DNA from 3 places in the Roseobacter cerffii genome. Region 3 is predicted to be linked to each of the others. Evidence: riboswitches for the same ligand, from Rfam matches in the RefSeq annotation. Region 3 holds a riboswitch; each other region holds the start of a gene.

Region 1 (10,921 bases), on a different replicon from region 3:
ATCGCGAAAAAATGCAATGTGTCCGTGCTCTACCGATTTGAGCTGGCTGGCACCGATACCGATATCGCCCGCGTGCGCGCCGGGCTGGACACATTTTGGAGGCAGACATGCTCGATACCGGCCTGAAGACCGACCCGATCAGTGGCGCACTTGATGAGACGCTCGACTATCACGCGCTCAACGCGATGCTTAATCTCTATGACGAGGACGGAAATATCCGGTTTGACGCTGATCGGATGGCTGCGCGGCAGTACTTCCTGCAGCACGTGAACCAGAACACGGTCTTCTTTCACAGCTTGGATGAAAAGCTCGGGTATCTCGTTGACGAAGGGTACTATGAACCAGAGGTGCTGAACCAATACTCCAAGACTTTCATCGCCGCCATTTGGGACGCAGCCTATGCCAAGAAGTTCCGGTTCCCGACATTCCTCGGCGCGTTCAAATACTACACCTCTTACACGCTCAAGACGCGCGACGGGCAGCGCTATCTCGAGCGCTATGAGGACCGGGTGGTTATGGTGGCCCTTGCGTTGGCGCGGGGTGACGAGGCGCTGGCGATGTCTTTCATGGAAGAGATCATCTCGGGCCGCTTCCAGCCTGCGACACCGACATTCCTGAACGCAGGTAAGAAATCGCGCGGCGAGTTGATTTCCTGCTTTCTTCTGCGCATCGAAGACAACATGGAGTCCATCGGACGCGCTATCAACTCGTCGCTGCAACTCTCAAAGCGTGGCGGCGGCGTAGCCCTAATGCTAACGAACCTGCGGGAGCATGGCGCGCCGATCAAAGGGATCGAAAACCAGTCTTCTGGCGTGATCCCGGTGATGAAATTGCTCGAAGACAGCTTTTCCTACGCCAACCAGCTTGGGGCGCGGCAGGGGGCTGGAGCGGTTTACCTCAACGCCCACCACCCGGACATTCTGCGCTTCCTCGACACCAAGCGCGAAAACGCAGACGAAAAGATCCGCATCAAGACCCTGTCCCTTGGCGTGGTGATCCCGGATGTTACGTTTGAATTGGCCAAGCGGAACGAGGAGATGTACCTCTTCTCGCCCCACGACGTCGAAAAGGTCTACGGCGTGCCCTTCTCCGACATCTCCATCACCGAAAAATACGACGAGATGGTCGACGACAAGCGCATCCGCAAGTCCAAGATCAACGCGCGCGAATTCTTCCAGACGTTGGCCGAAATCCAGTTCGAAAGCGGCTATCCATACATCATGTTCGAAGACACGGTGAACGCCGCGAACCCAATTTCGGGGCGCATCACGATGTCGAACTTGTGTTCCGAAATCCTGCAGGTGAACGAGGCGTCCGAGTTCAATGACGACCTGGGCTACAAGCACCTCGGCACCGATATCTCGTGCAACCTCGGGTCTTTGAACATCGCTAAGACGATGGACGGTCCGGACCTCGGTGCAACGGTTGAGAGCGCCATTCGCGCACTGACCGCTGTGTCCGAGATGTCGGCGATCGATAGCGTACCCTCGATCCGCCGCGGCAACGACGAGGCGCATGCTGTGGGTCTGGGCCAGATGAATTTGCATGGGTTCTTGGCGCGGGAACGCATCCACTACGGCTCGCCGGAAGGCATCGACTTCACCCGCGTCTACTTTGCCGCCGTGGCCTTTCACGCCATCCGGGCCTCGAACGCGATAGCGCGGGAAAAGGGCGAGACCTTCAAGGATTTCGAGACGTCGAAATACTCAGATGGCAGTTTCTTCGACAAATACACCGACCGCGATTGGTTGCCGGAGACGGACACCGTCACCGCACTCATGGCGCGTTTCGGTGTTGAGCTTCCGACGCGCGACGATTGGGCTGCACTCAAGACAGCGGTGGTGAAAGATGGGCTCTACAATCGGAACCTTCAAGCTGTCCCACCCACCGGGTCGATCAGCTACATCAACAACTCGACCTCCTCGATCCACCCCATCGTGTCGAAAATCGAAATCCGCAAAGAGGGTAAGATCGGCCGCGTCTACTACCCCGCCGCCTTCATGAACAACGACAACCTCGAGTACTACCGCGACGCCTATGAAATCGGGCCAGAGGCGCTGATCGAAACCTATGCCGCGGCCACAGAACATGTGGACCAAGGCCTGTCGCTCACGCTTTTCTTCCCGGCGGAGGCCACGACCCGTGATATCAATCGCGCCCAAATCCTGGCCTGGAAGAAGGGTATCAAGACCATCTACTACGTGCGCCTGCGCCAATCCGCCTTGGAAGGGACGGAAGTGCAAGGCTGCGTTTCCTGCACGCTTTGAGGTGACACTATGAAGGATATCGTCGAGACCCGCACCATCCCCCGCGCGATCAACTGGAACCGCTTGCAGGACGACAAGGACCTTGAGGTCTGGAACCGGCTCACGGTCAATTTCTGGCTGCCCGAAAAGGTGCCGCTGTCGAATGACGTGCAAAGCTGGGCGACGCTCCGCCCGGAAGAACAGCAGCTCACCATCCGCGTCTTCACCGGCCTCACACTGCTCGACACGATCCAGGGCGCCGTGGGTGCGCCTGCGATGATGAAGGACGTGCAGACCCCCCATGAAGAGGCTGTGCTGACCAACATCGCCTTCATGGAATCTGTCCACGCCCGCAGCTATTCGTCAGTCTTTTCGACGCTGTGCCAGACCAAAGAGGTGGACGAGGCCTTCCGCTGGTCCGAAGAAAACCCGCATCTGCAGGAAAAAGCGCGGCTGATCCTCGACAAATACGACAGCGCAGGTGACCCACTGAAGCGCAAGATCGCAAGCGTTTTCCTCGAAAGCTTCCTGTTCTATTCGGGCTTCTATCTGCCCATGTACTGGTCCAGCCGTGCAAAGCTCACGAACACGGCTGACCTCATTCGCCTGATCATTCGCGATGAGGCGATCCACGGCTACTACATCGGCTACAAATTCCAGCGCGCGCAGGAAAGGCTGCCCGAGGCGGACCGCACAGAGCTCAAGGAATTTGCTTTTGCCCTGATGTTCGACCTTTACGAAATCGAAGCGCGCTATACCGAGGAACTCTATGACGGGCTCGGCCTAACCGAAGATGTCAAAGCCTTCCTTCATTACAACGCCAACAAGGCGCTGCAAAACCTCGGCTACGAGGCGCTGTTCCCGGATGCCGCCTGCGAGGTGAACCCAGCCATCCTCGCCGCGCTCAGCCCCGACAGTGAGAACCACGATTTCTTCTCTGGTTCGGGATCGTCCTATGTCATCGGCAAAGCAGTCGCTACCGAAGACGAGGATTGGGATTTCTGATGGCGCGCGACACCCTTGCGATTGTCCGCGAATGGCACGAGGCGTTTGACGTGCCTGTCGAGGATGCGCCCACGATCCCAAAGCACCGGGCGCAGATGCGGCTCGATATCCTGGAAGAGGAAGTTGCCGAACTGCGTGCGGCCGTTGAAGCGGGCGATCTGGTCGAAGCGCTCGATGCGCTTTGCGACATCCAGTATGTGCTCGACGGCACGTTTCTCGAGTTCGGCCTGCACCAGCTTAAGCAAGACGCGATGGCAGAGGTGCATTCCTCCAACATGTCCAAGCTGGGGGCCGATGGCCGCCCCGTTCTGCGGGACGATGGCAAAGTCCTGAAGGGGCCGGGGTTTCAGCAGCCTGACCTCGCACGCTTACTCGAGGCGAAAGTTGCAAGCTGACATGCAGCCTGTAAGTTTTTCTTTACACATCTGAGTTCCGGTTCATAATGGCCATGATGGTGTGCAGGCTTCGTGTCGTGGAGGCTGCCTGAAAAGGGAACGCGGTGCGCCCATTTGGCAAATCCGCGGCTGCCCCCGCAACTGTGAGCGGCGAGTGACACCGGTAGAACCACTGGGCGGGATGCTCGGGAAGGTCCGGAAAAACGTCGACCCGCGAGCCAGGAGACCTGCCATCTGACACGTTTGACCGGGCGGGGTGCACCGGTGGGCTTGAGACCTGCACGCCGCCAAACCCACGGCTGCATTCGTCAATGGACCTGCTGCCCCCGTCCCCCGTGAGGGACTGCGGATGGAACATGTTGCGGTACCAGTGCCCGACGACGGTCGCGTGTTCCGTCTGGCCTATGCGAGCCGTCCGGTTCGAAAGATGACACACACTTCAGTCGTTTCTCTGACCGACGCTGCCGCGGCAAACAATCGGAGACGTCGTGTTTCAGGCGTTCTTTTCTTGGGAGAAGGCGTTTTCCTGCAATGGTTGGAAGGTCTCGCGGCTGATGTCTGCGGTCTCATGTCAAGGATTTCACAGGACACCAGACACACCGACGTCACAATCCTCAGCGCCGGTTGGATGCCAAAGCGGCGCTTCGCACGCTGGCCGATGCAATTGGCGGACCAATCACTGACAAAGTTGCCGAATGCGCAATTGGTGAGCGCGCCGCCCTATGACATGGACCGCGCGACGATCGCCTTTGATCAGGCCGCCGAGAGCTATCGAAAGGCCACGTTCGATGTCGCGATCTGGTCCGACCGAGCTGCTGCCTTAGCAGAAAGCTTGGTTGCCAATGAACCGGGCATGGTGACTGTTCTACCGAGCCATGCACTAACGGGCGTGCGCCGCCGCGCTCAGCTGGTCGACGATGTATGCGAGGCCTTCTCGCAGGGCTGGCGGCAAGACATCTGGTCTTCCGCCCAGATATCGATTGGGCTTGCGAACCTGAACGGTCTCTGGCAGCGCTCTGGTCGTGTGCCAGACCCTGTTGGTACACGTCACAGCACATCCATTGTCGTCCCGCCGGGAAGCCGCGAAATCATCGGAGCGATCGTCAAAGCGGACTTGCTTCGAGCTACCGGAACTTCGGTCAGTGTTGTACTGGAAGCTGATGCAGAAACGACCTTCGAAGCGATCTCGCGGTCTTCGCCAACCGCAGTTGTTGTCACCGGTTCCCGTGCTGACCTCGCCGGGGAACAAGAGCGATCAAATGCGTTTGCCGAACGGGTCCACGCGCGCTTCCCTGACCTTCCAATTCTTGTGGGCGGACGCTCCTCCGGTCCTATTTGCGAATGCCCTGCGCGCGTTGGTTTTGGTCGGGACTCTTGCACTTTGCGCGCGGGTGACGTGGAATGGCTGGCGCTGAAAGCGTTGACAGTTCTTTCGTCACAGCAAGACGAGTTTGGCAACTAGATTTCGTAACACGCGAAATTCTCTCTGGTTTCGATGGTTCCGGATCATTGACGACTTCATTCGGAAAGCGTTACTTGCTGTTGATGGTTCTCAAAGACAACTGAGTCGGCGAGATGAAATGGGAACACGGTGCGGTGTAGCCAAAAGGCGCCAAATCCGTGACTGCCCCCGCAACTGTAGGCGGTGAGCGACCCCGACAAAGACCACTGGGCATGCGCCTGGGAAGGTTCGGGAGAGCGTTGATCCGCAAGTCAGGAGACCTGCCATCGCAAGTGTAACTGACCCAGGCGGGGTGTCCTGGAGAGAGGCAACATGTTCGACGCGACTGCGTACCTACATCGACGTATCTCATTGCCCCCGCCGCAGCGGAGGCCGCGATGCGTGAGGCAAATGACCCAGAACAGCATGAGCTAGCGCCATACCGGCAAGGCTTCTGCCTGACCGGCTTGAGCACTGCATCATTGATCGGCGGTGCTCTGGCAGTGTCCGCATTCCTTTGGTTCGGCATTTGGGCGGTGCTGTAGATGTCAGCAGTCTTGGAAATCCGTAACTTGGCACTTGGATACCCTGAGCTGACATTATTCAGGGGGTTGTCGATGGATGTAGAGCGCGGCTCCACGTTGGCCATATTGGGTTCAAATGGCTCTGGAAAAAGCACTTTCGTTAAAATGCTTCTTGGGCTGATGGCCCCGCTTTCTGGCAAACTCAGCTGGCCTGCTGGAGCACCCAAAGAGATCGGATATCTCGCCCAGATGACGGAGTTTGATCGCCGCTTTCCGCTGCGGGTGCGTGATTTGGTGGCAATGGGGGCCTGGAAAGGCTTTGGCCTTGGCGGTCGTCTGGATCGCGAGACGACCGCCAAAGTTGCATCGGCAATGGATGCAGCAGGCGTATTGGATATCGCGGATCGGTCCTTGCACACGTTGTCTGGCGGGCAATTGCAACGTGCGCTTTTCGCGCGCGTGATCATGCAGGATGCTCCTCTCATCCTGCTCGATGAGCCCTTTGCGGCAGTGGACCAAACCACTGAGGCGCATCTGTTGTCGCTCATAGACCGTTGGCGGGATGAGGGCCGCGCTGTTGTGTTGGTCGTCCATGATCTTTCATCGGTCCTAGATCATTGCGACAACGCATTGCTCCTTGGGAATGGTGAGGCCTGCCATGGTGCAGTCGATGCGATCCTGACGCCAGAGCGCCTTGTTGCGCAGAACTACCTCTCCAAAAGCCAGGTATCTTGGATGTTCCGCGCCTCTCGGGAGGAAGCCGCGCATGTTTGAGCTCTTCTCTGAGATGTGGAGTTTCGCCTTCATGCAGCGCGCATTCGTTGCGACCACTGTTCTGTCGGCCTCCGTTGCCCCCATCGGCGCATTTCTGGTTTTGCGCAGGCTTTCACTGGCTGGAGAGGCCATGGCGCACGCCATCACGCCGGGCGTTGTCATTGGTTTTGTTGTTGCTGGACTGTCAGTCATTTCGCTCCTCGTAGGCGGCCTTGTGGCCGGGGTTGTCGCTGCTGCGTTAACGGCACTTCTCGCCCGCAAAACTATCCTGCGGAGCGACGCGAGCCTGGCATCAATTTATCTGATCGCCCTGGCTGCAGGCATCTTTATCCTGTCCGCCGCAGGATCAGCCGTTCCGCTGAAAAGTTTCCTGTTTGGGTCCATCCTGGGCATCGACGACGCCTCCATGCTCCTTGTAGGCGGCGTGGCGACGATCACGCTCGTGTCCTTCGCGGTCCTTTTGCGCCCCCTGATCATCAGCACGTGTGACCCAATCTTTTTTGAGGCACAGACCAAACGGCCCTGGCTGATCGAGCAAGCATTCATGCTACTTCTCGTTCTGAACCTGCTTGCCGCGTTCAAAACACTCGGCACACTGATGGCGGTTGGCTTGATGATATTGCCCGCAACGTCAGCGCGATATTGGTCCAGCACGATCACAGGCCAGCTTGGCCTGACGTTCTTCTTCGCGCTCGCAAGCTGCTGGGTCGGCTTGACGCTTTCCTATCTCTTTCCGGAAACCCCCTCTGGCCCCGCCATCGTGCTTACAGCCGGTGGGTTTTTCCTGATCTCGGTCCTTTTGGGACCTCTCGGTTTTGGGGGGCGGTGGCGCAAACCGTCCGACCAAACATCAACAACCCTTGCGCAGACATCAAACAAAGAGAGACCTCAATGACACTCAAAACCACTTTAGCCACTGGGCTCTTCGCCGCTTTTGCGGCTTTCCCATCTTTTGCAGACGACATGAAGGTTGTCGCCAGCTTCTCGATCCTTGGCGACATGGTTGAACAGGTGGTGGGCGATCACGCCGACGTCACGACCATCGTTGGACCTGATGCGGACGCGCATGTCTACCAGCCCTCCGTTGCCGACGCGCGCGCGGTGGCGGAAGCCGATGTTATCTTCGTCAATGGCATGGGTTTTGAGACTTGGTCGGACACATTGATCGCCGAATCCGGCACTGACGGCACCGTCTATGTCGCGACTGAAGGTGTGACGCCGGTTCTCGTTGATGGCGAGATTGACCCGCACGCATGGAACGCACTGACCAATGGCGTAGTCTACGTCCAGAACATTGCAGACGCTATGTCGGAAGCGATGCCGGATCATGCGACCGAGTTTCAGGCGAATGCGGCGTCCTACATCTCGACACTTTACGCGCTGCACGCTGACACGCTGCAACGCCTCGCAGCACTCCCTGAGGATCGTCGGACAGTTGTAACAGCCCATGACGCATTCGGGTATTTGGCAGATGCCTATGGCATGAACTTCATTGCACCCATTGGGATTGACACCGAGGCAGAGCCATCGGCCCAAGAACTCGCAACACTGATCACACAGATCCGCGATGAGGGTGTTGCCGCGCTGTTTGTGGAGAACATTTCGAGCCCGGCGCTTGTCCAACAGATTGCAGATGAAACCGGCCTGGAAATCGGCGGCCAACTGTTCTCCGACGCGCTGTCTGAGCGCGGCGGCTCGGCCACCAGCTACCTCGCCATGTTCGAGCATAACTTGGGCCAACTGCTGGCAGCGTTGGAAAGCAGCTAACGCAAATCGAGCCGGGGCATCCTTGTGGGTATGCCCCGGCCAAACCTCGCAATGGACTTAGGCTAATGTTGCTCGAACGGACGCTTTCACAACTGGATGTTGGATATGTTCCCGATCATATCGCACAGGAGATGGGACATCTTGGCTATGCCCAATGGCTCGGTGCTTTGAAAGGCGACGCAGGCTACTTCAATGAGGCGATGAGGGCCTATGAGTTGGCGCAACCCTTTATCCGCACCTCCCCAGCAGTCGCTGTTTTTTGTGACTTGCTCGTTGAATCAACCGCATACCCACTCAAAGCTTTGGAGTTGAAACTCCCCGCACCCGCCCGACGCGGCGGTGCCAAAGCACGCCGGGATGCTCTGTAGACCATGCGCAGGTTTCCTCCAGAGCGGATTGTCTGTTTGACCGAGGAAACGGTTGAGACGCTCTATCTGTTGGGGGAAGAGGACCGTATTGTCGGAGTGTCTGGCTACGCTGTCCGCCCTAAGCGGGTGCGTAAAGAGAAGAAACGCGTGGCCGCGTTTACCTCTGCCGACATTCCGAAGATCCTCGCACTCTGTCCAGATCTCGTTCTGACGTTTTCTGATCTACAGGCAGATATTGCCGCCGAACTCATCCGGTCAGGCGTCGCTGTCATGGCGTACAACCAAAGGGACATCGCAGGCATTCTCGCCATGATCCGCCACCTTGGTGCAACAGTAGGACAAGGGCGACGAGCCGCTCGTTTGGCGGACCATTACGAACAACGACTGGCGGCCATAGCTGCAAGAACGCAACAGCGTTCCCGCCTCAAAGTGTATTTTGAGGAATGGGACGCGCCGATGATTTCTGGCATCCGCTGGGTCTCAGAACTGGTGGAGATTGCAGGGGGCCAAGACGTCTTTCCGGGTTTGGCTGAGCAAGGTGCGGCGAAGGATCGGTTCGTGACCTCGGACCAGGTGATCGCAGCGGCTCCAGACGTTATCCTCGCGTCTTGGTGTGGCAAGAAAGTGCGACCTGAGAAAATCGCAGCGCGACCCGGATGGGACACCATCCCAGCAGTCCGCGACAACCGGATCATCGAGATCAAATCCCCTCTCATCCTTCAACCCGGGCCAGCGGCACTCACCGATGGATTGGATGCGATCCTGGCTGCGCTGACCAAAGAGAAAGAGACCCTATGATGACCGTCGCAAGTCCCTGCACAGGCGTATGCAAACTCGATGAGGCGACTGGTTGGTGCCTAGGGTGTGGGCGGTCCGGTGAGGAAATGGACGGGTGGCGCGTGCAGCCGGAAGCAACGCGGCAAGAGGTCTGGGATCAGATACCCGGTCGTTTGAAAGAGCTGGGTGTCACGTGCCGCAGGATGCCTTGGACCACAGACAATGTCCGCGCGTTTGTAACCTCAACGCTGGAAGCCGGACGCGGCACCTGGGTCATCGGAGTTGTCGGAGCCGTCGCTGAATTCACGGCTGCTCAGGGCGAAAAAGTTGAAGTGCAGGTCGATGGTGATGACATCATCGCCTACACGAAGAACGGCGCATTGCGGGTGAAAATCAACGATGACATTCGCGCGCTGACATTTGATCCCCCCGACTGGGAGGCCAAACCTCGGATTGTTCTTGCAGTTAAACGAGAGCGCGGACGTCTGCCCGTCGCCTCTGGTGTTGCCGATCTAGGCCCCGATGCCGGTGCTTTGCTGCAGGAGAAAAACACCAAGCTTTATGACCTTGGGTTGGCTCGAAAAGAGGGGCGTTTCTGTGTCCGATTGGGCGAAGGAGCCGCACAAGAGGCGCTTGATGCTTCCACGGGACTCACGTTTCCAAAGGCCTTACCAATGATCGCTGGTTCATTGGTCACAGAAAGTCCGACACGCATTGTCGAAAGCGCGCTCGGACGTATCGAAGTACAGGGGCAAATCCCGCCGCCTGACGCGAAATCACCTGATGGGCCTCACACGCATCTCTTGCCAGATCATCTAGAAACAGCGCGAGCGTTGCCCGTTGGTATGGATTTGCCGCGCGCATATTTGCCTGGGGCAATCTTTTACCCGCCGAAGTGATCAACGCGCTGCTGAGGCCAGCGCCAGGCTAAACTTATGGTCGGGATAGTCGTAGCCTTCGAACATCACGTCCCTTTCATAGGTCATGCCGATCTTCTGCAAGACGCGTACTGATTGTTGGTTGTTTGGATCGACAATGGCCACGACACGTTGGGTCTTTGGCAGGCATGTTGCGTGAGCCACCATGCCCTTTCCGGCCTCCGTCGCAATTCCGCGACCCCACCAATCATTGGCCAAACGGAAACCGAGTTCTGCTTCACCTTCGCTCACACGGTGAGGATCGTTTGCGAGTGAAACATATCCAATCAACCGATCGTCCGACTTCAGGCAAATGGCCAGCATCAGGGGCAATCCGTGATCCGGGGTGGTTTGTGTCGCACGCTTCAACCATTCGCAGCAGGCCGTATGATCAAGCGGACCATTGCCGCTGAAAGCCATAACCTTGGGATCGCCGAGGATTTCTTTGACTCGAGGAAGATCATCATCGCAAAACGGCCTTAAGGCTAGACGGTCGGTGTTGATCATGTCTCACTACTCTGTCCTGACCGAGGCGCATTCGCCAAGCGTGCCATGCTGACGGCATCAATGAATGCACCCCCTCGCAAAGCATAGTCTCGCAACACACCTTCGCGTTCAAACCCCATACGTTCGTACAGACTTATAGCGCGACCGTTGTCCACGTTCACGGTCAATTCGATCCTGCGCAAGGCCCACCAATCGTCAGC
Region 2 (10,312 bases), on a different replicon from region 3:
ATGGACGTCTCTCAAGCCTGGCGATCGATCGCTGTCTTGCGGTGTGCTGAAGCCTGCATTCATTGGGCAGCGCCAAATTTGCAGAGGTGGTTCAACGGGCCACGGCGTGATGCGGCGGATGAACTCTGCCTTGGCACGTGCGCATGGTGGGGATGCGGGCCATCCACCAGCCAGGCAGATGAGGATCGCGCAGTCGATTTGATAATCTTGCGCTGCGCCTGGCTCGGATCCCAGACCAAACATCAAGGTGCCGACCATGATTCTCGCCGTGACTTTCGAGAGAAACCTTTGCATCGTATTGCCTATCGTCTGGGTTCAATATTATAATATTGATAGCAAAACAAAGAAGGACAAGCCCTCAGTACGCATGATGCGATTACAAAGATATTGTGAGCAAAATCCTGCCCAGTTGAGCTGCAACTCAAACAGGCACATGAATATTGGTAGTCACGTCATGGTTGAAATTGTAGTTATGCGGAACGTGCAAAGATGTATGATCCGAGCATCAGAAGGGCTTCGGACTGAGATTCGATGAAGGACGCGTCGCAATGAAAAACATCGACTGTAGCATTCTCGAACACCGCATGTCGCACCCATTCGAATGGCCGTGAATTCGCTTCACTCCCGCCTCGAGACAACTCACCACTCATGACCAAACTGTTCGCCCTTTCGCGCTAGCGTAATGGGTCCGCGGGGCCGCGTGCCAATTGGAAGGGTAACATGCCGGATGACAAAGAAGAAAACGAGGCTCGTGCAATCGAACGTATTGTCGACCTTGCAACCGGAGAGACAGTTGGGTTTTTTTACGTGTGGGAGGATGGGACGAAGCAACCTTATTGGTTTGACGGCGTTAAGTCTGATGTCATTGCAATTGAATTGGACAAGCGTGTTTGCACGCTCAGCTAGCTACAACGCATTCATCTTTTGGACCTGACTTACCCCGTGTCCACATGTTCGTATCAATCCCACCTAAGCTGGCGGTGAGTGACTTGGTACGGCTGATGAAAGGGCGGTCTTTGCACAAAGTGCAGTGCGAAGCCCCAGTCGAAGAAACGCTACTGGGGTTGTGAAACGTCAGACGAATTTGACCTTTACGTCAAGAACTGACCAAAAATCCCGAAAATCGGGGGTCGTAGACCTTCGCACAGATTGCGGCGAAGGGCTCGAAGGAACCCTGAGTCACAGATGCAGCAGAGCGTACAAATGTCTGCTCTGCAGCTCCTGTGAAGAATTGGTGAGCTGCTAGAAAGTGGTCGTCTATTCGATGCCAAAAGCAAACGGCGCGCCGTCTGGGTCACACAGGATGGGGTTATGGACTTGAACGGTTTCATTCACATCCACTGAAGCCGGCCGCGCCCCTTGGGTTTCCGCAGCTCGGCAGGCATCGGAGACTGAAGCAACCTTGATGCACGGCACCCAATCCGCGTTTGAACCTGATGGCCAAGTCGCCGTATGTTGGATCGCAACCAGATCGCCCGAACGACCGAGTAGAGCGAGACAATCCTTGTCTCGCTCGGGAGAAACCTGCCATCCGAAGAGTTCGGCGTAGAACGCCTGCGGGAATTCATTCCCGTTGCTGACGTACACTTCGGGGCCAAACTGTTGGCGCGGCACGGGAAAGCTATGCCGAGACAACGAAATCCCCACGAGAGCGCCGAGCGGATCGCGGACGAGTGCATTGCGACCGACACCCGGCACCTCGAACGGCTCCCGAACAATCTTGCCTCCGAGCGCCCCGACGCGTTTGAGCGTCACGTCCACGTGGGGAACCTCGATGTAAGCGATCCAGCCATTTTCCTGCTCCGGAGGCGTCTCGGCCAACCCCGCACCCGCTTCGTCACCGGATAGAGCAAGGACGAAATCCTTCTCGCCGCCACCCCAGGCAAAATCCGTCGCCTGCTCGATTTCATATGTCCAGTTAGCGATGTGCTGGTAGAATACCATTGAACGCGCCCTGTCCGATGTGAAAAGGTCGTGCCATACGATTTGACCTGCTTTCGACTGCGTCATCGTCTTACCTCCTGACACCTTTGATCTTTTTGGCACCGCGCACCAATTTTCCGAACGCCTTCTCGCGAGACCTGCGTTCAGCAAGGCTTGCGGAGTTGAACGCGTCCTCCGCCATTAGCTTACGCCATCTGCCAAGCCGACTGGTATCGAGAACGCCCTCATCAATTGCCGTCAGAACAGCGCATCCCGGCTCGGTCTCATGTTGGCAGTCGTTAAAGCGACACCACGCGGCCAATTCCTGAATGTCAGCAAAAAGATCGTTGATCCCTTCCGCCGCATCGGTGAGCTGCAATTCCCGCATGCCGGGGGTGTCGAGGATCAGACAACCATTGGGCATCGTATGAAGCTCGCGCCTCGTTGTTGTATGCCGCCCCTTTGCGTCGTCCTCACGAATGTCCTGGGTCTCGATAGATTGGCTTTCGAGCAAGGCATTGGTCAGCGTCGATTTCCCAACGCCGGAAGAGCCTAGAAACGCCACCGTTTTGGCGGGCTTGCACCAGGCTGCAAGTTCGGATTTCGGGGCAGAACCGCGTGCATCAAGTGCGACCACGTCGATCATCTCCGACACCGAGCGTGCCGCGTCGATGTAGCTTTGAGCATCCGCCACGAGGTCGGTCTTTGTGACGACGATGACAGGCGTAATCCGTGCCTCAAACGCCAGGGCGGCATAGCGCTCCAGCCGGGCCACTTTGAAGTCCTGATTGCAGGACGTTACGATAAAGGCCGTATCAATGTTCGCCGCGATCAGCTGTTCCTGCCGGTCTGTGCCGGGCGCGCGCCGCTTGATGAGGCTTGCGCGCTCAAGAACCCGACTGGATCGCGGGTGCGAAGGATCCAGCATCAGCCAGTCCCCGACCGTCACATCCGCTCTGGGAGGAAGTACAGTATCAATGTTGTCACCAAGGGCGTGCAGCCCACAGCGATGCACTTCGACAACGCGAACGGGAGGTGTCGCGGACAAATCGTCCACACTGATTTGCTGGGCGAAGAGGGGTTGCCACCCCAAGGCCTGAAGGGGGCTGAGTTTGGCGTGTGGTCCGGCATCGCGCGCGCGACGAGGAAGGAAGTCTGAGTAATCCCTTGTCATAGGGTGTTCACTTTCATGTCTCTGGCCCAAGTCAGATTTGGGTGCTGATGGTAGGAAACGAGTGAGCACATCAAAATTGTCCGTCAGCTACAAAGCGACGGCAACGTTTCAGGTGTCGTACGTGCTCCGGGAGGCGCGCTGCCTCCCTTCCTTACCGGGACATGAAATCTCCATTTCAGATATTGTGTACATGGGATGAACACGTGCACAAAACAACCGTTGATGGCTGATTTGGAGCTCTTCTTCAGTTGTCTGTAGCAGCCATTCAACAGGAAAAAGGTATGTCAGCTTCGTCCCGCGAACCAGACCTTGGCGCCAGTCGGGGTCGATGGCAGCGATGCGGGACAAACCGGCCTTGTGCAAATGCGGCTATTGCTGATGCAGTATTTGCATGCATCTGCGGCACGGCATTCTCCCAGACGCAATGCTCGCCACCAAAACGGTCATTCGTAGGTGTCTCTTTCTGTCGAAGCTGAACTATCAGTTCGGTTGTGGGCAGAAAGGCCTGTCAGGCTGTAACTTGCCAACATCATGCTGCTCCGTACGTTGTGGAGCTTTGCTACTGGTTCTGGATTTAAATCTCTCGCTGCATCATCAGCCGGAAACCACGGTCTACCTGCTGAAAAATGATCTCCCGCATGCCTCCTTTGCCTGCGCAAACTGCTATGCAGAAGCCCGCTGTTGCATGGGCCGCGCCACACCGACTTTCGCTCCGGCACTTTGAAGGCAGAGCAAAATCAGGAACGCCAGCGCATTCGTCCAAAAGATGAACCAGACGACAGATGCGGCGAAGGCACCTGTCGTGCCGCCAAGCACGAGGCTTGCCAGGAATACGGTTCCCTGTTGTGCCGCCCAAGCAGCAACAAAGGCCATGCCGAGCTTCGCGGGCAGCGTGACGCAGGGCGTCTGACGCAGGACAAAAAGCGCTGCGACGACTGCGGCGAGCGCGGAGAACCCAAGTGCCGCGCCCCAGGCGAGGGTCATGGCGTCGAGCGGATACCCGAGAAAGCCGAAGCCGATCGCCTGATTGGCAAGCCAGCCGAGGATTGCCAAAACCAGTGCGTCCCGAGCGGGCAGTGTGAGAGCGGTCAAAGCGCCCAGGGCCGCGAAGGGCATGCCGCAAGCGAGCGCAAAGCTGAACAAGATGGCGGCTGCAACAAGAACAACCATCCAGAGTGGAGATTGATTTGGCGCTTGGTCAGGCATGAGGGCTCTCCATTATGGTCAGGTCGCAATCTCACACATCGACCGACACCTTGCCAATGGGGTTGGAACAGCAGGCGAGGATGTACCCCTCGGCGATGTCGTCATCCGAGATGCCGCCATTGTGCACCATGTGGACCTCGCCGTGTGTCTTGCGGATCTTGCATGTCCCGCAAACGCCAAATGTGCATCCCGAAGGGATGTTGAGCCCATTGGCCTTGGCCGCCGCCAAAATGGTTTCTGTCTCTGTGACCTTTGCGGTCAAGCCTGAGGCGGAGAATGTGACCTCTGCCCGGGTGTCTTCGTCCGGGACCACATCATCCAGCGCGGGAGCATCTGCTTCGATTTCCACCGGGGCGTGGAAGCTCTCCTGATGGTATCGGTCCATGTCGTAGCCCAAGCCCTGGAGGGCATCGCGGACGGCCTGCATGAAGGGTTCAGGCCCACAGCAGAACACCTCTCGCTCAAGGTAATCCGGGGCCATTAGCCCTAACATGAGCTGATTAAACTGGCCCTGGTACCCCGTCCAAGGCGCGTAGCGGTCCGGCGTCTCGACCACCCATTTCAGGTCGATGCCCGGGACACGGGACGCCATGTGTTCGAGCCGTTCACGGAAGATGATCTCGCCTGGCCTGCGCGCGCAATTGACGAAGACGATATCGGGCTCGCTGCCGAGATCGAACATGAAGGTGGTCATCGACATCATGGGCGTGATGCCGGACCCGGCGGAGATAAAGAGGTATTTCTCGGCCGCGTGGTTCAGATGGGAAAACAGCCCGGCCGGCCCGAGCGCCTTGATTTGCACACCGGGCGCCAGATTTTCGAGCATCCAGCGCGTCCCGATACTGTCGTCCTGCGCCTTTGCCGTGATGGAGATCGACCGGGGCCGCGAGGGTGAGGAGGAGATCGTGTAGGTGCGAAGCACGGTCCCGCCGGGCGCAGGGATCTCCAGCGTCAGAAACTGCCCGGGCAAGAAATCGAAAAGCGCGCCGGACGGGGCTCGGAACGTGAAGGTCGCTGTATTCGGCACCTCTGGAATGACCGAGACGCACTCGAGCATCTCGTCATCCGACCAGATGGCGCGGGCTGGAACGCCGGACATGTCATTCATGGGACTACTCCGCCGCAACGGCAACGGGGTCGAGCCGCTTGGTCATCGTGTTGTAATACCAATCGACGAAACCCATAACGCCGGTCTCGTGGATCGGCGAATAAGGGCCCGGCTCGTAGGCGGGCGAATTGATCCCTTTCTGATTGTCCTCGACCACTTGGCGGTCTTCGTCATTGGTCGCGATCCACACCTCGGTCAGGCGCTTGAGGTCATAGTCCACGCCTTCGACCGCGTCTTTGTGCACCAGCCATTTCGTCGTGACTTCTGTGGTCGTCGGCGTCAGGGGCGTGACCCGGAAGACGATTGAATGATCCGGCAGGAAGTGGTTCCAGGTCGTCGGGTAGTGGTACTTGAGAAGTGTCCCCGCAGTATCGTCGCGCACCCGACCGAGGATTTTGGCGGTGGCGGGCTTGAGGTCCATCGTGAAACTTTTCGCCCCCGGCAGAAGCGGCATCCGTGCAAGGCGGTATTGCAAATCCTCCGACATGCGGAACTGCGACGGATATCCCTGCGCCTCCATCTTTTCGAAATGCGCCTGCAGATGCGGTGGGCTCACCCCTTCCTCAATGCCCGTGATGGTCGGATCATCGGTGAAAGACCGGCAAAGGCCAGGATGGTTGCCGCCGCAATGGTAGCATTCACGGTTGTTCTCCCACACGAGCTTCCAGTTGCCGTTCTCGATAATGGTTGTTTCATGTGCGACTTTGGCGTCGCTCAGGTCGTGCACCGCCAGGTACGGTGCGGCCATGTCTGCGAAGGCGTCGAAATCCGGCGCAACAGAGGCCAGACAAATGTAGACGAGCCCCGCGAGTTCGCGGCAATGCACCGGTTTCAGTCCATGTTGGCTCGCGTCGAAGTCTTCGCCCATGTCGCGCGCCCAGAGGAGCCGCCCATCAAGTTCATAAGTCCACTGGTGGTAGGGGCAGACGATCTTGGGGTTCGTGCCCTTCGCAGCCTTGCACAGAACCGACCCACGGTGGCGGCATGAATTGTGAAAAGCACGGATGGCGCCATCCTGACCACGCACGACGATCACGCCGTAATCGCCCACCTGGTGGGTGATGTAACTTCCGGGTTTCGGAAGATCACAGGTCGGCGCGACAAAGAGCCAGTCCCGGTAGAATATCGTCTCCATATCCGTCCGGAACACGTCCGGGTCGGTGTAGAATGCCTGTTCAAGCGCATAGCCCGGCTTGCGCCGCACCAGCAATTCGCTGATCGGAATGGTGTGCATATCTTGGCCTCCTGCCGCGCCCCGCGGCATGCTGGAGCGAGAGGACAGCACGAACGACAGACCAAGGCCGACAAAAGAGAGGAGCCGGCCCATACCTTCGCCCGCACCGCCGCCCGCGGTTTGACGTTCATGCGAAGGCTGGTTTCCGGACTTTGGCGCGACCCAAGCGGGCCAAGGCGCAACACCTTCCCGGGGCTCCTCCACCCCAGTGGTCTTCGTTGCGCCCCTTACAACGCGATTACCGTTGCGGGGGCAGTGCCGGATTTTCACCGGCTTCCCAATTCTCCGATCCCTTAGGCTCGCTCGACGCGAATCTCAGGGGCCGGCACCTTGCCCTATCTGAGTAGGTCACGGATCGGTGCCCGACTGCCCAGAAAACGACACCGGTTGATACAATCGCGAATTCCGTACTTTGCCAATCAGACAAGCCCCCACATGAATCGAGCTCATAATAATTCCGCCTAACTATCATTTTACCTCAAGTCTTACCGAGATTATCTTTTCTGTCGATCAATCCAATTGGTTTTCTGTCTCATGTTGAATTTCACCCTACCCGAAACGCCCGCGCTAGCCACGCTCTGTACACTCGCAGCGGAACGGATCCTGATCCTCGATGGGGCCATGGGCACAATGATCCAGACCCTCGGCATGACCGAGGATGACTTCACGGCCCATGGCCACATTCACGGGCCCGGTTGCCGTCATCACTACCATCCTGATCACCCGCAGCAGGGAAACAACGATCTGCTGGTTTTGACGCAGCCACAGGCGGTCGAAGATATTCAGTACACTTTTGCGATGGCTGGGGCGGATATCCTTGAGACCAACACATTCTCCGCCACAACGATCGCCCAGGCTGACTACGGCATGGAGGATGCGGTCCATGATCTGAACGTCGCCGGTGCGCAGGTAGCTCGCCGCGCGGCGGACCGGGCAACAGCAGAGGACGGAAAGCCACGTTTTGTCGCCGGTGCTGTTGGGCCAACCAATCGCACGGCCAGCATCAGCCCAGATGTCAATGACCCCGGCTTCCGGGCCGTCAGCTTCGATGATCTGCGCATCGCCTATGGTCAGCAGATCGACGGGCTGATTGCAGGTGGGTCTGACCTCATCCTGATCGAGACGATCTTTGACACGCTGAACGCCAAGGCCGCGATTTTCGCCGCATTTGAGGCCTTCACGCGGGCAGGCAAGCGCCTGCCCATCATGATTTCGGGAACCATCACCGATGCTTCGGGCCGGACGCTCTCGGGGCAAACACCAACCGCATTTTGGCATTCCGTTGCCCACGCACGTCCGTTCACAGTCGGCCTGAACTGCGCGCTTGGAGCCGAGGCGATGCGCCCCCATATGGCCGAGATCGCGGGCGTCGCGACGTCATTGACCTGTGCCTATCCCAACGCCGGCCTGCCAAACGCCTTTGGCGCCTATGATGAGACGCCAGATCAGACCGCCGCGCAGGTTGAAGACTTTGCCCGCGATGGAATCGTTAATGTTGTGGGCGGTTGCTGTGGCACGACGCCCGATCATATCCGCGCGATTGCCGAGGCTGTGGCCCCGTTCGACCCACGATCCATTGCGGGCAAGGTCGCCGCATGACGGAACGATACCTGCGCCTTTCGGGCCTAGAGCCCTTTGTGCTGACCCAGGACATCCCCTTCGTGAACGTGGGCGAGCGGACGAATGTCACGGGCTCCGCCCGGTTCCGCAAACTGATCGTGAACCGCGATTATGCGACCGCCTTAGAGGTCGCGCGGGATCAGGTTGAGAACGGCGCGCAGATCATTGATGTGAACATGGACGAGGGGCTGATCGACAGCAGACAGGCGATGATCGAGTTCCTGAACCTGATCGCGTCAGAGCCGGACATCGCCCGCGTCCCGATCATGATCGACAGCTCCAAATGGGAGGTGATAGAGGCCGGCCTGCAATGCGTGCAGGGCAAGCCAGTCGTGAACTCCATCAGTCTGAAGGAAGGCGAGGACGCCTTCCGTCATCACGCCGGACTCTGCCTTGCCTATGGCGCGGCGGTCGTGGTGATGGCGTTTGATGAGGACGGCCAGGCCGACACGTGCGCGCGCAAGACCGAGATCTGCGCGCGCGCCTATCGCATCCTCGTCGAGGAGATGGGCTTCCCGCCCGAGGACATCATCTTTGATCCGAACATCTTTGCCGTCGCCACCGGCATCGAAGAACATGACAATTACGGTGTTGATTTCATCGAAGCAACGCGATGGATCCGCCGAAACCTGCCCCACACCCATGTCTCGGGCGGCGTCTCGAACCTGTCGTTCAGCTTCCGCGGCAATGAGCCGGTACGCGAGGCGATGCATGCCGTGTTTCTATATCATGCTATCAATGCGGGCATGGACATGGGCATCGTGAACGCGGGTCAACTCGCCGTCTACGATCAGATCGACCCCGAGCTACGTGAGGCCTGCGAGGACGTGGTCCTGAATCGCACGCCGAAATCGGGGACAGCGACTGAGAACCTGCTTGAGATCGCGGGGCGCTTCAAATGCGACAGGCGCGAAGAGAAAGTGCGTGATCTGACCTGGCGCACGTGGACCGTAGAGAAGCGGCTTGAGCATGCGCTCGTGAATGGCATCACCGAATTCATCGAGGACGATACCGAAGAAGCGCGCCAAGCCGCCGAACGCCCGCTACACGTCATCGAAGGTCCGCTGATGGCGGGGATGAACGTGGTGGGCGACCTTTTTGGGGCGGGCAAGATGTTCCTGCCGCAGGTCGTCAAATCCGCGCGGGTGATGAAGCAGGCCGTGGCGGTGCTGCTGCCTTACATGGAGGAGGAAAAGCGTCAGAACGGCGGTGATGGGCGCGAAAGTGCTGGCAAGATCCTGATGGCGACCGTGAAGGGCGACGTGCATGACATCGGCAAGAACATCGTGGGCGTTGTCCTTGCTTGCAACAATTACGAGATCGTGGACCTGGGCGTGATGGTCCCGCCGCAAAAGATCCTGGAGGTCGCGCGGGAGGAAAGAGTGGACATCATTGGGCTCTCGGGGCTTATCACGCCGTCGCTCGATGAGATGGTGCATCTCGCCTCCGAAATGGAGCGAGAGGACTTCGATATCCCGCTGCTGATCGGGGGCGCGACAACGTCCAAGGTCCACACGGCGGTCAAGATCGCACCGCGCTATGCCAAGGGCCAAACGGTCTATGTCACGGATGCCAGCCGCGCGGTGGGCGTCGTCGGCGCACTGCTTAGCCCGACGCAGAAATCCGATTACGTCGCCGCCATTCAGGCGGAATACACCGACGTCGCCGAGAAGCACGAACGCGGTGAGCGTGCCAAGAACCGTCTGCCCCTGGCCGCCGCACGCACAAACGCACTGACGCTGGATTGGGACGCCTATGCGCCCGTTGCCCCGTCCTTCACGGGCACGCGCACCGTCGACGATTGGGATCTCGCCGAGATAGCGCGTTACATTGACTGGACGCCCTTCTTCCAGACCTGGGAGATGCGCGGGGTTTACCCAAAGATCCTTGACGATGAGCGACAAGGCGAGGCCGCCCGGGCGCTTTTTGCTGACGCTCAAGAGATGCTCGAGCGGATCATTTCGGAACGCTGGTTTACACCTCGCGCGGTCGTCGGCTTCTGGCCTGCCAATGCGGTGGGCGACGACATTCGCCTTTTCACCGGCGG
Region 3 (10,921 bases):
ATGCGCAATGTTTCGGCGCTACCTTTCACGATTTCATTCATGACGGTTGTATCGGGCGGCACCATACGGCCGAGGAAGTCGGCAATCCGGGGGCCTGCTGACAAGAGACGCGACAGTTCGACGTCGGTCGTCAGAAAGGACCAAAGGATCGCGCCAGCAATGAGGACGCCGGCAGCAAAACTGCCCAACCCGCGCGACCTCATCAGCTGACCGCCCTGAGGCCGGTACCGGAAGGGATCCCAGCCTCGCGATAAAGCTCGGCCGTTGCGGTTTCACTCAGGTCGTTAACCGCGACGTCAAAAGCAATCCGCCCATCCCGCATGCCTAGAATACGATCCGCAAAGCGTCGGGCGAGGTCTGGCTGGTGTGACGAGAACATCACGCTCGCACCCCGCGCACGTACCGCTCCGGTCAGCAAAGTCAGGATCTCGGTCGCGCGTGCAGGATCGAGGTTGCTGATCGGTTCGTCAGCAAGGACTAGGCGAGGTTCCTGTGCAAGACAGCGCGCTATGGCAACGCGTTGCCGTTGCCCTCCGCTGAGGCTATCGACCCGGCGCTCTGCCAGATCCGCGATGCCGCAATCCGCCAGGGCGGATCGCGCAAGTTCGAAGTCTCTAGAGGTGGGCCTCCAAAGGACCGCGCGCAACGGCGACATGCGGCCAAGGCGTCCGTTCAGTACGTTGCGCAGCACCGAAGAGCGCTCGACCAAGGCAAATTCCTGGAACACGAAGCCGGTGTCGGGCCGTCGGGCGCGTGCGGGCGGATGATCGGGGTCAAGGGGTGCCCCCAGTACTGCCGCGCGACCGCGCCAGCCGCGAAGTCGCCCATCGAGCAAAGTCAGCAATGTGGTCTTGCCCGCACCGGACGGACCCAGCAAAGCAATACTCTCGCCTTCAGGCGCAGCAAGAGAGACATGCTCCAACGCACGAAGTTCTGCACCCGGATGAGCGTAGCTGAGATCATCAATTTGAAAGGCGGATGTCATCCCAGCAGCCCATAGCGCCGCGCCATGGCGCGCACCCCTTCATAGTTGGCTGTATCCGCTCTGACATATCCATCAGGTCCATAGAGATAGCGGAGAAGGTCGCGGTTTTCCGGCGCGTTAAGCTGCAACATCGCGTCGACAAATCGCGCGCGAAGCCCTGCATCGAGTCCGGGTCGCGCGATAACCACATGGCTGGGGATCGCATCGCTTTCTGCGATCCAGGTCACCTGGGCTTGTTGTTCGGGGCTGAGTAGGAGATCGGCGTACTGGCTCGCGCCCGCGGCGTCGACAAGGCCCTCGGCCATCGCCTGCATGGCCTGCTGATAGCCACCTGCAAAAAACACGCGGCCAAAAAACGCGTCTGCATCGTTCGGTGCAGCGATCAAACCTGCGTCTACGAATTCGGCAAGGGGATAGAGGTAACCCGACTCCGAAATGGGATCAGCGAACGCAATGTCTTTGTCACGGAGATTGGCAAGCGTCTCGATCCCGCTGTCGCGGCGCACGAAGATGCGACCTGTATAGCTTGGTGCGTCACGGTAGACTTCGGACAGGAGCGGTACCGCACCGATCTCGGCCTCGGCCAGCACGAAGGGCAGGGCGCCCATGAACGAGATATCGGCGTCGCCGTTGCGAAGCGCTTCGACGGCTGCAGCGTGATCGATCGTCACAAAACCCTCGACTGGAACACCGATTTGATCGGCGAGCCAATCGGTGATCGCCGCAATGTCGCCAAGCAACTTGTCCGGATTTTCTTGCGGTATGAATGCGAGGCGTAGGCTCGTCTCTTGGGCCGTAAGAGGTGTTCCCAGAGACAACGCACCCGCGGCAGACAGGGCCAGCAATGATCTGCGATTCAAACGGACTTGCATCAAAATGCCCTCGCTTCGAGTGTCAGGGCCTCGGCCTTGAATGCCGTCCAGTTTGCCTCTGCGGTGTCCCAGTCCACTGCGCGCACGGCCGCGCCAACCTGGTTCAACCGCTCGGCAAGCGCATAGACGTCCGGGCGAGCAGATAGATTGGACATTGTACTTGCGTCAGCCGCAAGGTCCGCCCCGACTGTGTCGACCAAGAGAAGGATGTGTTCTGCGTCCCGGCGGGGTAGCAGCGTGTCCAGCGTCGACGCGAATGTCGTCAGTTCAGCGAAAGCGAGCCGGAAGGGCGTATTCTCGGCATCGAAGGCCTCATAGGGTTCGTCCGCTGCGCCGATGGTTTCGAGATAGGCGGTCAGGTCTGCTTGGTCAGCCTCCGTGAGGCCAAGCGATTTTGTGTCGTTGAACCAGTCCACGACACTGGCAAGTGTCGGCAGCGAACCATCGTGAAAGTAAGGTGCGGTATAGACCGTTCCAAGAAGCGTGGGCGTATCGAGGGCACCTGAGCGCGCGCCCGAATAGCCCGGAGCAACCGATCCGATATCATGCGCCTGCCGGTCCAGGAAGTTGCCGCTTGGCACATGGCAGCTGGCACAGGACCGGTCGCCGAGCCCCTCGAAGTTTTGGTTGAAAAGGATTTCCCCGCGCACCGCCGCATCTGTGGCGGCCTCGGTCAACTGGCCGTCCGTTGTCAGCATGGCATTTGGAAGAAAATCGAATTCCTGCATATAGGCGACCAGTGCATCCAGCATGAAGGGTGTTGGTTCCGCGCCAGCAAATTCGTTGACGATCACATTGCGCGTAAAGTCGCGCAGTGATGCAAACCGACCGTCCCGGCCATAGGGTCCGGTAAACCGCAGGCCGCGCAGGCTGGGAATATCGAGCGGATCGTCACGCCGGTCGTTGAAAATCGGATTGAAGAAGGCGCCGTCGACATCGACGGCACCGGGCTGATGACTGGCACCCGGAATGAAGAGCCGCTGATTGATGTCCGACCGATTGTGGCAGGTCGAACACGCGATCCCAAGATCCTGCGCGGGTCCACCGAATATCTGGGCACTGTCGAAGAGCATGTCGCCGTAGGCGATGAGCGGCAAGTCCGTCTCGTCGATTCCCTGTTCCTCGAAGTTGAGGACAAGCAGCGGTAAAGGGTCCTGATCAAAGATATCCGCCCCCGGTGGAAGGCTCGGCGGTAAGTCGATGTCGCGACCACTAAGTATGGCCGTTTCAGGCAATGGAGTAAGCTGTGGCCTTGGGTCGAAGTCGCCTAGCAGGTAATTCTCAGCGAGATAGCGTGAGATGGTTATCCGTGCAGCGTTCATCGCTTCTCGGTCAGCAGGTGTCGCTCCTGCGCCAAGGACTCCGGCGGAGCCTGTGCTGTTGTTTAGCTCCAGCCATGCACGGCCAATTTGGCGCGCGGCCTCGGCGTCGGCTGCGGCGACGCCATCTGCAAAAGCGCGGTAGAGTTCGCGCGCGGTTTGTACGGCCTGCTTCGCGGTGGCTGGATCGTCCGCGTTGAGCGCGCGGTCCAACTCCTCTTCGATTCTGTGCGCGATTGTTTGCGTCGAGGCTTCGAAAAGGGCCTGACGATCTCGTCGCGCAATCGCGTCCAGCACGGGTTCCGCACCGATGTCACTCTTCGCGTTCAACCATGCAAGCGCGCCCAAGGGAAACTCTGAGTTGTGATATGGATCGGACCAGGCAGCTTCGACCTGGCCCCAGGGGATTGGCTCCAGATTGCCCAGAAACAGCGTGAGCCGGTAAGCGGCCGCCTCTGGCAACCAAGGGGCTTCCCTTGCCGGCGTTGCATGGGCTGGCCCAAGTGCGCCGATTACACCAATCCACGCCGCAGCCAGCAAGCCAAAGAACTTTCCAATCACTATGGCCTCCAGTCTAAAAGTTAGCCGTGTCTAAATTATCTACCCAAAGCAAACAAGTTGTCAATTGTTCAGGGAGAAGGCAAAGTCCGGATATGACGAAGCCGCAATCACATGACAGTGAAACCATTCAACCCGTGGAACGGGCTCCGGAAGCGCAGGCGGAAGGTTTTGCGATCGTGCGCCAAGCGCATGAAAGCGAGATGGCAGAGGATTACGTCGAGCTGATTGCGGAGTTGATTGAAACCCGAGGAGAAGCGCGTCCTGTCGAAATTGCCGAACGATTGGGTGTGAAGCCCCCAACCGTCACGAAGAACATCTCGCGATTGAAATCGGCAGGTTTGGTGCAGCGTGAGCGCTACCGCGCAATTTTTCTGACTGAGCAGGGCCGGGCGTTGGCCGAGGCCTGTCGTAGACGGCACCGGATTGTGGTTGCATTCCTTCTAAGCCTCGGAATCGACGAGGAAACTGCAGAACGTGATGCGGAAGGCATCGAACATCATGTGAGCGACGAAACGCTGGCTGCCTTCGAAAAAGCTATTGGCAATACTACCCAAGAAGGCTGAGGCTGGTCAGTCGACCAGCCGCAGGATTTTCATTTAGGGTTACGCTGGACTAAACAACCGTTGTGTGAACAGACCGCGTTGCTTGGTGTCGCGCAGCAATTTTGCTCCCGCAAGGACGGCCAAGTCAGCCACTGGTTCCACCAGCACAACGAGCAAATAGGCCGCTCCGAAGCTGGCCACAGCAGACATGTTTTCAGCACCAAAGCCCTGACCATATAGTGCCCAGAAAGCGACCCATGCGATCACGCCACCTTGGTAGGCGAAAGACAGCTTGAGGACTTCACTGTAGTTGCAGTCAACAAAAGCCTTCTGTTCCGGAATGATGCGCTTGGCCAAAGCGTCAATGGCGAAGAGCGGGAAGAGCAACGTGGTGACGTTGACAAAGAACATGGGCATGTCGGTTGGCGCGAAGAACATACCTTGGACTAGCAAACCGCCTGCTAAGCCGACCGCTGCTGGTCCAGCGCCAAGAAGTAGCAGAATAGTTGTCCCTAGAATGAAGTGAACTTCCGAGATGCCAACGGCAAAGTGCGGGAAGACTTCGAAAAACAGAAAAACCGCTGCGACAGCAAGAACGCTGCGGACGCCAAATGAGACAGCCGAGTGTGATTTCAGGTCGTCGGCTGCAAGTTTGAGGGAGTAACCCCCTGCAGCGGCTGCTGTGCCATAAGCGAGGACCATTTTTGCGCCGTCCACGACGCCGGGTTCAATGTGCATATCAAGTCTCCTTGCCGTCCTTCCTGACGACATTTAGTGCCGAACTTTCGGCGTTGCGTTGGCGGCAGGTCTCCTGGCTCGCGGTTCAACGCGCCCCCGGACCTTCCCAACACATGTGTCAGTGGTGCAGTTTCGGGCTTGCTCGCCGCTTACAGTTGCAGGGGCAGCCGAGGTTTCTCACCCCGTTCCCTTTTCAATCGAGCGCCCTAAACACTCGATCACCGCGAAAAATAGCTAGGCACAAATTCATTGGCTTCGTCAATGGAGCGGCTCTCTTGGACTTCAATTTTTCGAACCAGAGCATAGCGAAAGTTTGACACCGTCCAGTCAATAGACTGCCGTCAAATCACCTCCGCGGTTCGGTCCGACACCCATTCCACAACATCGGCGCGAGCAGAAGCAACCCGACACCGCCGACTACAAAAATGTCCGCCATGTTGAAGGCCGGCCAGTGCGCGGAGCCAAGGTAGAAATCGAGGAAATCCGTCACGGCCCGGAACCTGAGGCGGTCCACAACATTGCCGAGCGCGCCTCCGATGATCGAACCGTAGGCAATTGCTTCGATGCGGTTCCGTGTGCGAAGCATCATGGCAGCGAGCCAAGCACAGATGGCGAGTGCAAGGACCACAAGGCTCCACCACGGCGCACCTCCGAGAAGTCCAAAGGTCACGCCATCGTTGCGGTGGAACTAAGATCGAACCCTGGGACCACCGACACCCCGGCATTCAAGACGCTCGCATTTGATACGACGATAGCCTTCGTGACCTGATCGACCACGAAAGCTATGAGGGCGGCAAGGACCCCGATGGCTGGTTCTCCTTTGAACGCACGCATTGCGTCACCCAACCCAGACGTCGGCAATCAGCGCGAAGTTTGCGCCGTGGATTGTCAGACACATATGACCCATCCTGAACGTGCTCAGCTTTCTGGATAGCTCGCATAGACCGAAGTCGAACCATCCTCGTGGATCAAGTATACGTCGTAGGCCTCGCGGTCGTCTTCTGGCCCCATGCCGGGCGAGCCATAGGGCATCCCCGGAACGGCGAGGCCGACGGCGTCCGGTCGCTCATTGAGAAGGCGGTGGATGTCAGCGGCCGGGACATGGCCTTCGATCACGTAACCTTCGACGAGCGCGGTGTGGCAGGAGACCATGCGCTGCGGAACTCCGTTGTCGAGCTTGAAGCGAACGAGAAGGCCACCAAACATGTCCTGACCTGTTGGTGCGAAGCCGTTCTCTTCGAGATGATTCATCCAGGACAAACAGCAACCGCATCCATTGGTCTTGCGGACGTCAATTGGGGTTGCCTCCGCGAGAGCCTGCGCCGCTGGTAACAGGGCGAGCGTGATGGCAAGAGCTTGGGTCATGCGTTTCATGGGTCAGAGCCTTTCGGTTGTCGTTTCGGCAATCTCGCTGCCGAGGTTTTCATTCAGAAGCGCGCGCGCCTCGGCCAGACGCAATCGCGCGGCTGTATCATCCGCTTCGCTCTCAGCCGCTTCGGCAAGTCTGTCGTCAGAGAGGGGGTCAGTAGGGCGCCCATCCACGAGGACTTCGTAGTGCAGGTTCGGACCTGTCGCCGTGCCAGTCGCGCCGACGCGGCCGATCACATCCCCCGCTGCAACGCGTTGGCCTTGTGCCAGACCCTCCGGCACGGCGCTGAGATGCGCATAGCGAGTCATGGTGTCCGAGCCGTGGGCGATTTCGACTACGCGACCATAGCCGCCCCGCCAGCCGATAAAGCTGACCCGTCCCGGTGCCGTCGCTCGAACCGGCGTTCCGCTTGCCGCCGCGAAATCGACACCTGTGTGCATCCGGACATTGCCGTAGACCGGGTGCGTACGGCGGCCAAATACCGAGCTTAATCGCGCCCCTTCGACAGGCTGTGCAAAAACGCGGAGAACGGTGCCATCGACGTAGATCGTGGCCTGACCACTTCCGTTTTCCGGCCAGACAACCTCATAAAGTGCGCCGCCGATCTCCAGCGATGCAAAGGTCAGTTCCGGCTGGCCGATCCTGTCCTCGCCAACACGGGCCTCACGCCACAGTAGCCGAAGTGTTTCTCCGCCGGTCATCTCACGACGAAAGTCAACGGTTCCACCCAGCATCTGTGCCAGATCGACAGCGAAGCGGGCGGGCATTCGAGCGTCTTCGAGCGCGGCGAAAAGCGAGCTGTCGATCACCGCTTCGCCGGCCAATGTTATGAACTCGGGATCCGGGGTCACGACCTGCGTGGCTAACTCTTCGCCAAAGATCGCCTCGATCCGCACACCGTCCTCGACGGAGAGCGCGACGCTGCGCGGGCTGCCGTCCATCGTCGAGACAACGGTGACCGAGTGCCCCGGCCTAAGTCGCCTCAGATCATATTCCGCGCCGAGAGCCAGAGCGACCTCGGTACGATCGGTCGCTGAAAGACCTGCTTCTTCAAGAACGATGTCGAGCGTCTCGCCGGTGGCGATCTCGCGTGACCAGTTGGTGAGCGGAGGTTCTATCGTCGGTAAGAAAGTATCGGCCATCGCAACCTCCAGACGTGGCATCGACAGGACTGGTATTGCGGGCTCCGCCCGTGGTTGCGAAAACTGCGGTATTTCCCTTTCAACAGGCGCGGGAAGCGTGAGCTGGGGTGGTGACCATGTGGTTGCAGCAGCCAGACCTGGGGGAACCGGATCCTTTGACCAGATGTTCAATATTACCAACCCGCCCACCGATAGGATTGCGAAACCTGCCGCGATTGTTCTAATTCTCATGTTGCCCCCTCAGTTCGTTTATTCAGCGCACGCCGGATTTTCGGCACCGCGAATTCCCTCGGCTCATGATAGTCGATCATGGTGGTGAACCGGCCTTCCGCGTCGAACAGGAAAACGCTGGCAGTGTGGTTCATGGTGTAATCCCCGCCGTCGGTCGGCACCCGCTCATAGCGTGCGCGAAAGCCTTGTGCCGCACGCGCGATTTCCCCTTCCGGGCCGGTCCAACCACGGATCGAAGGATGGAAATAGCTGACATATTCGGCCATTGCCTCGACCGTATCCCGCTCGGGATCGACGGTGATGAATACCACGTTCATTCCCTCTGTTTCTTCGCCCAAATCATCGAGCCAGCCGGAAATATCCGACAGCGTCGTGGGGCAAACATCCGGGCAATAGGTAAAGCCGAAGAAGACTATCGTCGGGCTGCCGATCAAGGTTTCGGGTCTAACCTCGTTGCCCTCGTGATCGGAGAGGCGAAATTCCATTTCGGATAGAGCCACGGGTCGCAACCCGGTCTGTTCGGGCGCTCCGGGGCCATCAACCTGCCACCACCCAACAACAAGTGTCAGGTTGATCGCTGCAATGCCAGCGGCAGCATACTTGAGGGCCGTGCGCTGGGTCATCAGCCCTCTGGACCGCGTGCAGCAATACTCAGAATTGGAACCTTGACCATGATCTCACCGCCGTCCGAGAAGTCGAGTGTCAAAGAGAAGCTTTCTCCCTCGGCCATCGGTCGCTGCAAGCGCATCAGCATGGCGTGCAGGCCGCCCGGTTCCAGCGACACAGCTTCACCCGGTGCAATCTCGATCTCGCCTGCGGGGGCCATTGAGCTGACACCTTCGGCATTTGTGGATGTCTGGTGAATATCAGGCATCATCGCCAAATCCGTGCGGAGACCGGTCAGCGTCACAGCCTCGTCGCCTGTATTGCGGATTGTCATATACGCGGCCCCCGGACGGTTTACGCCGATTGACGCGCGCGCCCAGGCATCTTCGACGACAACGTCCTCCGAACCAGCGAACGCAGGTACAGCTGCGCCCGATGCGAACATGAGGGCGGCCATCAGGCCATAGACTACTGTCTTCACGTTGATTTTCCTTTTTTCTCATGCGTCAACTGTTGGCCGCCGCGACTTCAGCTGCCACCAAACGGCGCAACTCCGCTTCGCCGAACGGATCGAGCGGTTTGCCGTTGACGAAGAACGTAGGTGTTCCTCGGACGCCGACGGCTTCCACATCTGCTCGATCCTGGTTGAGAACGCCGGTTGTCTGTGGCGCGAGAAGTTGCGCCTGCGCTGCCTCCGGATTCAGTCCGGCAGATGCTGCTATCCCGATCAGCAACTCTGGCCGCATACCGCCGTGCCTTGCCCATCGTGGTTGATCTCGCAGGACAGCCTCCAATACAGGTTCGAAGACGCCTTGCATGCGCGCGGCCTCAAGAACGCGGATGGCTACTTCCGAGCCCTCACCGTGAAACGGCGTGTAGCGGATGACGACGCGCACGGCATCGCCATGCTCAGCCATGATGTCCTTCACAATAGGATGAAACGCCCGGCAGGCCTCGCAGGCGGGATCGAAGAACTCGACGATGGTGACGGGCGCGTCCTCCGGACCAAGAATGGGAGAGTATGGCCGGATCAGCGCCTCTGCGCGTTCCGGAGCGATGGTTTCTGTCTCCGATGCCGGGGCAGGGCGGTTTACATACCAAGTTGCTCCGCCGAAAGCGGCGGCACCTAGGGCTGCTACAGAGAGAATAAGGCCACGACGGTTCATGCGTGTTTGTCCTTTAACGAAAGAGCGGACAGCGCCGCGATTGCGGCAAAAGCAACAAGCGCCATCAGCGGGATTGGGACGCCAAAGACCAACTGGTTGTCGTCCGTGCAGGAAGGGCCGCTTGCGGTGCAGGGTTGAATCCGTTCCGGGATAACACCGACATAGAGACCCATATGCCAGAGCGCGACAGCGGAACCGCCAATCGCAAGCGCGACCCCGTACCGCCCCACGCGATCATCGCGCCACCAAAGGCCAAGCCCCAGCACGATGGCCAGTGGAAACATGAAGGCCCGTTGGAACCAACAGAGCAGGCAAGGTGTCTGCCCGAGCACCTCGCCGATGAATAGAACGGCGAGCGATGCGATGAGAGCGATCGCCCAGGCCAGCCCGAGGGCCGTTTCTCCGTATATGCGGTTCATCTTGATCAGAGCCTCTCTCTTAGATCGGCGAGGATCTCTTCGGCAGGAGTACCGTAAGCCCAGGAGTCTGCGAATCCCGCTTGGGGATCGAACAGGAACAGGTGCGATGTGTGGCCCATTGTGTAGCCATCTGGCGCGGCGGCCTCTTCGATCCGCTCAAAGAAGATCGGAAAGGTCTCGGACGTCTCTGCAATCTGCTCCGTCGTGCCGGTCAGCCCGATGATGCCGGCATTGAACAAGGGCACGAACTCGGCCAGCGCATCTGGTGTGTCGCGTTCAGGATCAATCGAGATGAAGATCGGCTGTATTTTCTCCGCATCCGTTCCCAGGTCTTTCATGACGGCGGCAACTTCGGCGAGCGTCGTTGGGCAAACATCCGGACAGTTTGCAAAGCCAAAAAAGACGAGCATCCATCGCCCGGCGAAGTACTCATCCGTCTGTACCATCCCACGATGATCGGTCAGTTCGAAATCAGCATAAAATGCAGGGTCAGAAGCGTTAGCGTCGGTGTCAGTCGAAGGTTCAAAAAACTGGAAGGCCGCAAAGGCAAGAAGCGCTGTGCCTGCCAGACCCCACAATACTTTCTGAATAACTGAAAGACGCACGTTGTTCCGCCTGTTTGATTCTTGATTTTGAGCCGGGTTACATCCTCTAGCTACTGTAGGTTCAAGTGGTTTTCTAAAGAGCGCGCCAGAGATCGCCAAAACGTGATTTCCGCGGTTGCGCCACGAGTGAGACAAATCTACATTCACTAGAGGATTAACGGGGTTTCGACATGCTCACAATTGGGACTCTTGCGAAGAGAACCGGCACCAAGGTTCAGACTATCCGCTATTATGAGCAGATCGGCCTGATGCCCGAACCTGGTCGGACCGAAGGCGGGCAACGTCGCTATGGTGACGCTGAGCTTGATCGCCTCGCATTTATCCGGCACAGCAGACAGTTGGGATTTCCGCTCGACGCGATCCGGG

What was found. A riboswitch is a leader RNA that binds a small molecule or an ion and turns the genes downstream of it on or off. The one in region 3 is predicted to bind cobalamin.
Region 1: it holds a riboswitch for cobalamin, as region 3 does, so the genes downstream of both, ACVC7O_RS22270 (BLUF domain-containing protein) here and ACVC7O_RS22710 (energy-coupling factor ABC transporter permease) in region 3, are expected to answer to the same signal.
Region 2: it holds a riboswitch for cobalamin, as region 3 does, so the genes downstream of both, ACVC7O_RS22310 (aromatic ring-hydroxylating oxygenase subunit alpha) here and ACVC7O_RS22710 (energy-coupling factor ABC transporter permease) in region 3, are expected to answer to the same signal.

Annotation. Positions count from the first base shown of each region.
Region 1 is NZ_JBTBYJ010000003.1:107,613-118,533, reverse strand. Features, by position in the region: gene nrdI (class Ib ribonucleoside-diphosphate reductase assembly flavoprotein NrdI) at 1-126, shown strand, start outside; gene nrdE (class 1b ribonucleoside-diphosphate reductase subunit alpha) at 108-2,267, shown strand; gene nrdF (class 1b ribonucleoside-diphosphate reductase subunit beta) at 2,277-3,251, shown strand; gene ACVC7O_RS22275 (pyrophosphohydrolase domain-containing protein) at 3,251-3,646, shown strand; cobalamin riboswitch at 3,687-3,895, shown strand; gene ACVC7O_RS22270 (BLUF domain-containing protein) at 3,996-5,108, shown strand; cobalamin riboswitch at 5,176-5,390, shown strand; gene ACVC7O_RS22265 (metal ABC transporter ATP-binding protein) at 5,633-6,385, shown strand; gene ACVC7O_RS22260 (metal ABC transporter permease) at 6,378-7,280, shown strand; gene ACVC7O_RS22255 (metal ABC transporter solute-binding protein, Zn/Mn family) at 7,277-8,152, shown strand; gene ACVC7O_RS22250 (hypothetical protein) at 8,218-8,520, shown strand; gene ACVC7O_RS22245 (cobalamin-binding protein) at 8,524-9,318, shown strand; gene ACVC7O_RS22240 (DUF1289 domain-containing protein) at 9,315-10,196, shown strand; gene ACVC7O_RS22235 (GNAT family N-acetyltransferase) at 10,197-10,721, opposite strand; gene ACVC7O_RS22230 (GNAT family N-acetyltransferase) at 10,718-10,921, opposite strand, start outside.
Region 2 is NZ_JBTBYJ010000003.1:120,097-130,408, reverse strand. Features, by position in the region: gene ACVC7O_RS22345 (hypothetical protein) at 1-258, opposite strand, end outside; gene ACVC7O_RS22340 (hypothetical protein) at 721-906, shown strand; partial or broken gene ACVC7O_RS22335 (transposase) at 945-1,062, shown strand; gene ACVC7O_RS22330 (VOC family protein) at 1,258-2,010, opposite strand; gene rsgA (ribosome small subunit-dependent GTPase A) at 2,015-3,097, opposite strand; gene ACVC7O_RS22320 (hypothetical protein) at 3,761-4,303, opposite strand; gene ACVC7O_RS22315 (2Fe-2S iron-sulfur cluster-binding protein) at 4,335-5,411, opposite strand; gene ACVC7O_RS22310 (aromatic ring-hydroxylating oxygenase subunit alpha) at 5,416-6,645, opposite strand; cobalamin riboswitch at 6,765-6,993, opposite strand; gene ACVC7O_RS22305 (homocysteine S-methyltransferase family protein) at 7,180-8,244, shown strand; gene metH (methionine synthase) at 8,241-10,312, shown strand, end outside.
Region 3 is NZ_JBTBYJ010000004.1:63,075-73,995, reverse strand. Features, by position in the region: gene phnE (phosphonate ABC transporter, permease protein PhnE) at 1-203, opposite strand, end outside; gene ACVC7O_RS22730 (phosphonate ABC transporter ATP-binding protein) at 203-985, opposite strand; gene ACVC7O_RS22725 (phosphate/phosphite/phosphonate ABC transporter substrate-binding protein) at 982-1,857, opposite strand; gene ACVC7O_RS22720 (cytochrome c peroxidase) at 1,857-3,737, opposite strand; gene mntR (manganese-binding transcriptional regulator MntR) at 3,830-4,300, shown strand; gene ACVC7O_RS22710 (energy-coupling factor ABC transporter permease) at 4,340-5,017, opposite strand; cobalamin riboswitch at 5,064-5,258, opposite strand; partial or broken gene lspA (signal peptidase II) at 5,364-5,851, opposite strand; gene ACVC7O_RS22700 (DUF411 domain-containing protein) at 5,936-6,391, opposite strand; gene ACVC7O_RS22695 (M23 family metallopeptidase) at 6,395-7,549, opposite strand; gene ACVC7O_RS22690 (SCO family protein) at 7,756-8,382, opposite strand; gene ACVC7O_RS22685 (copper chaperone PCu(A)C) at 8,382-8,810, opposite strand; gene ACVC7O_RS22680 (DsbA family protein) at 8,872-9,531, opposite strand; gene ACVC7O_RS22675 (disulfide bond formation protein B) at 9,528-9,950, opposite strand; gene ACVC7O_RS22670 (SCO family protein) at 9,956-10,519, opposite strand; gene ACVC7O_RS22665 (MerR family transcriptional regulator) at 10,726-10,921, shown strand, end outside.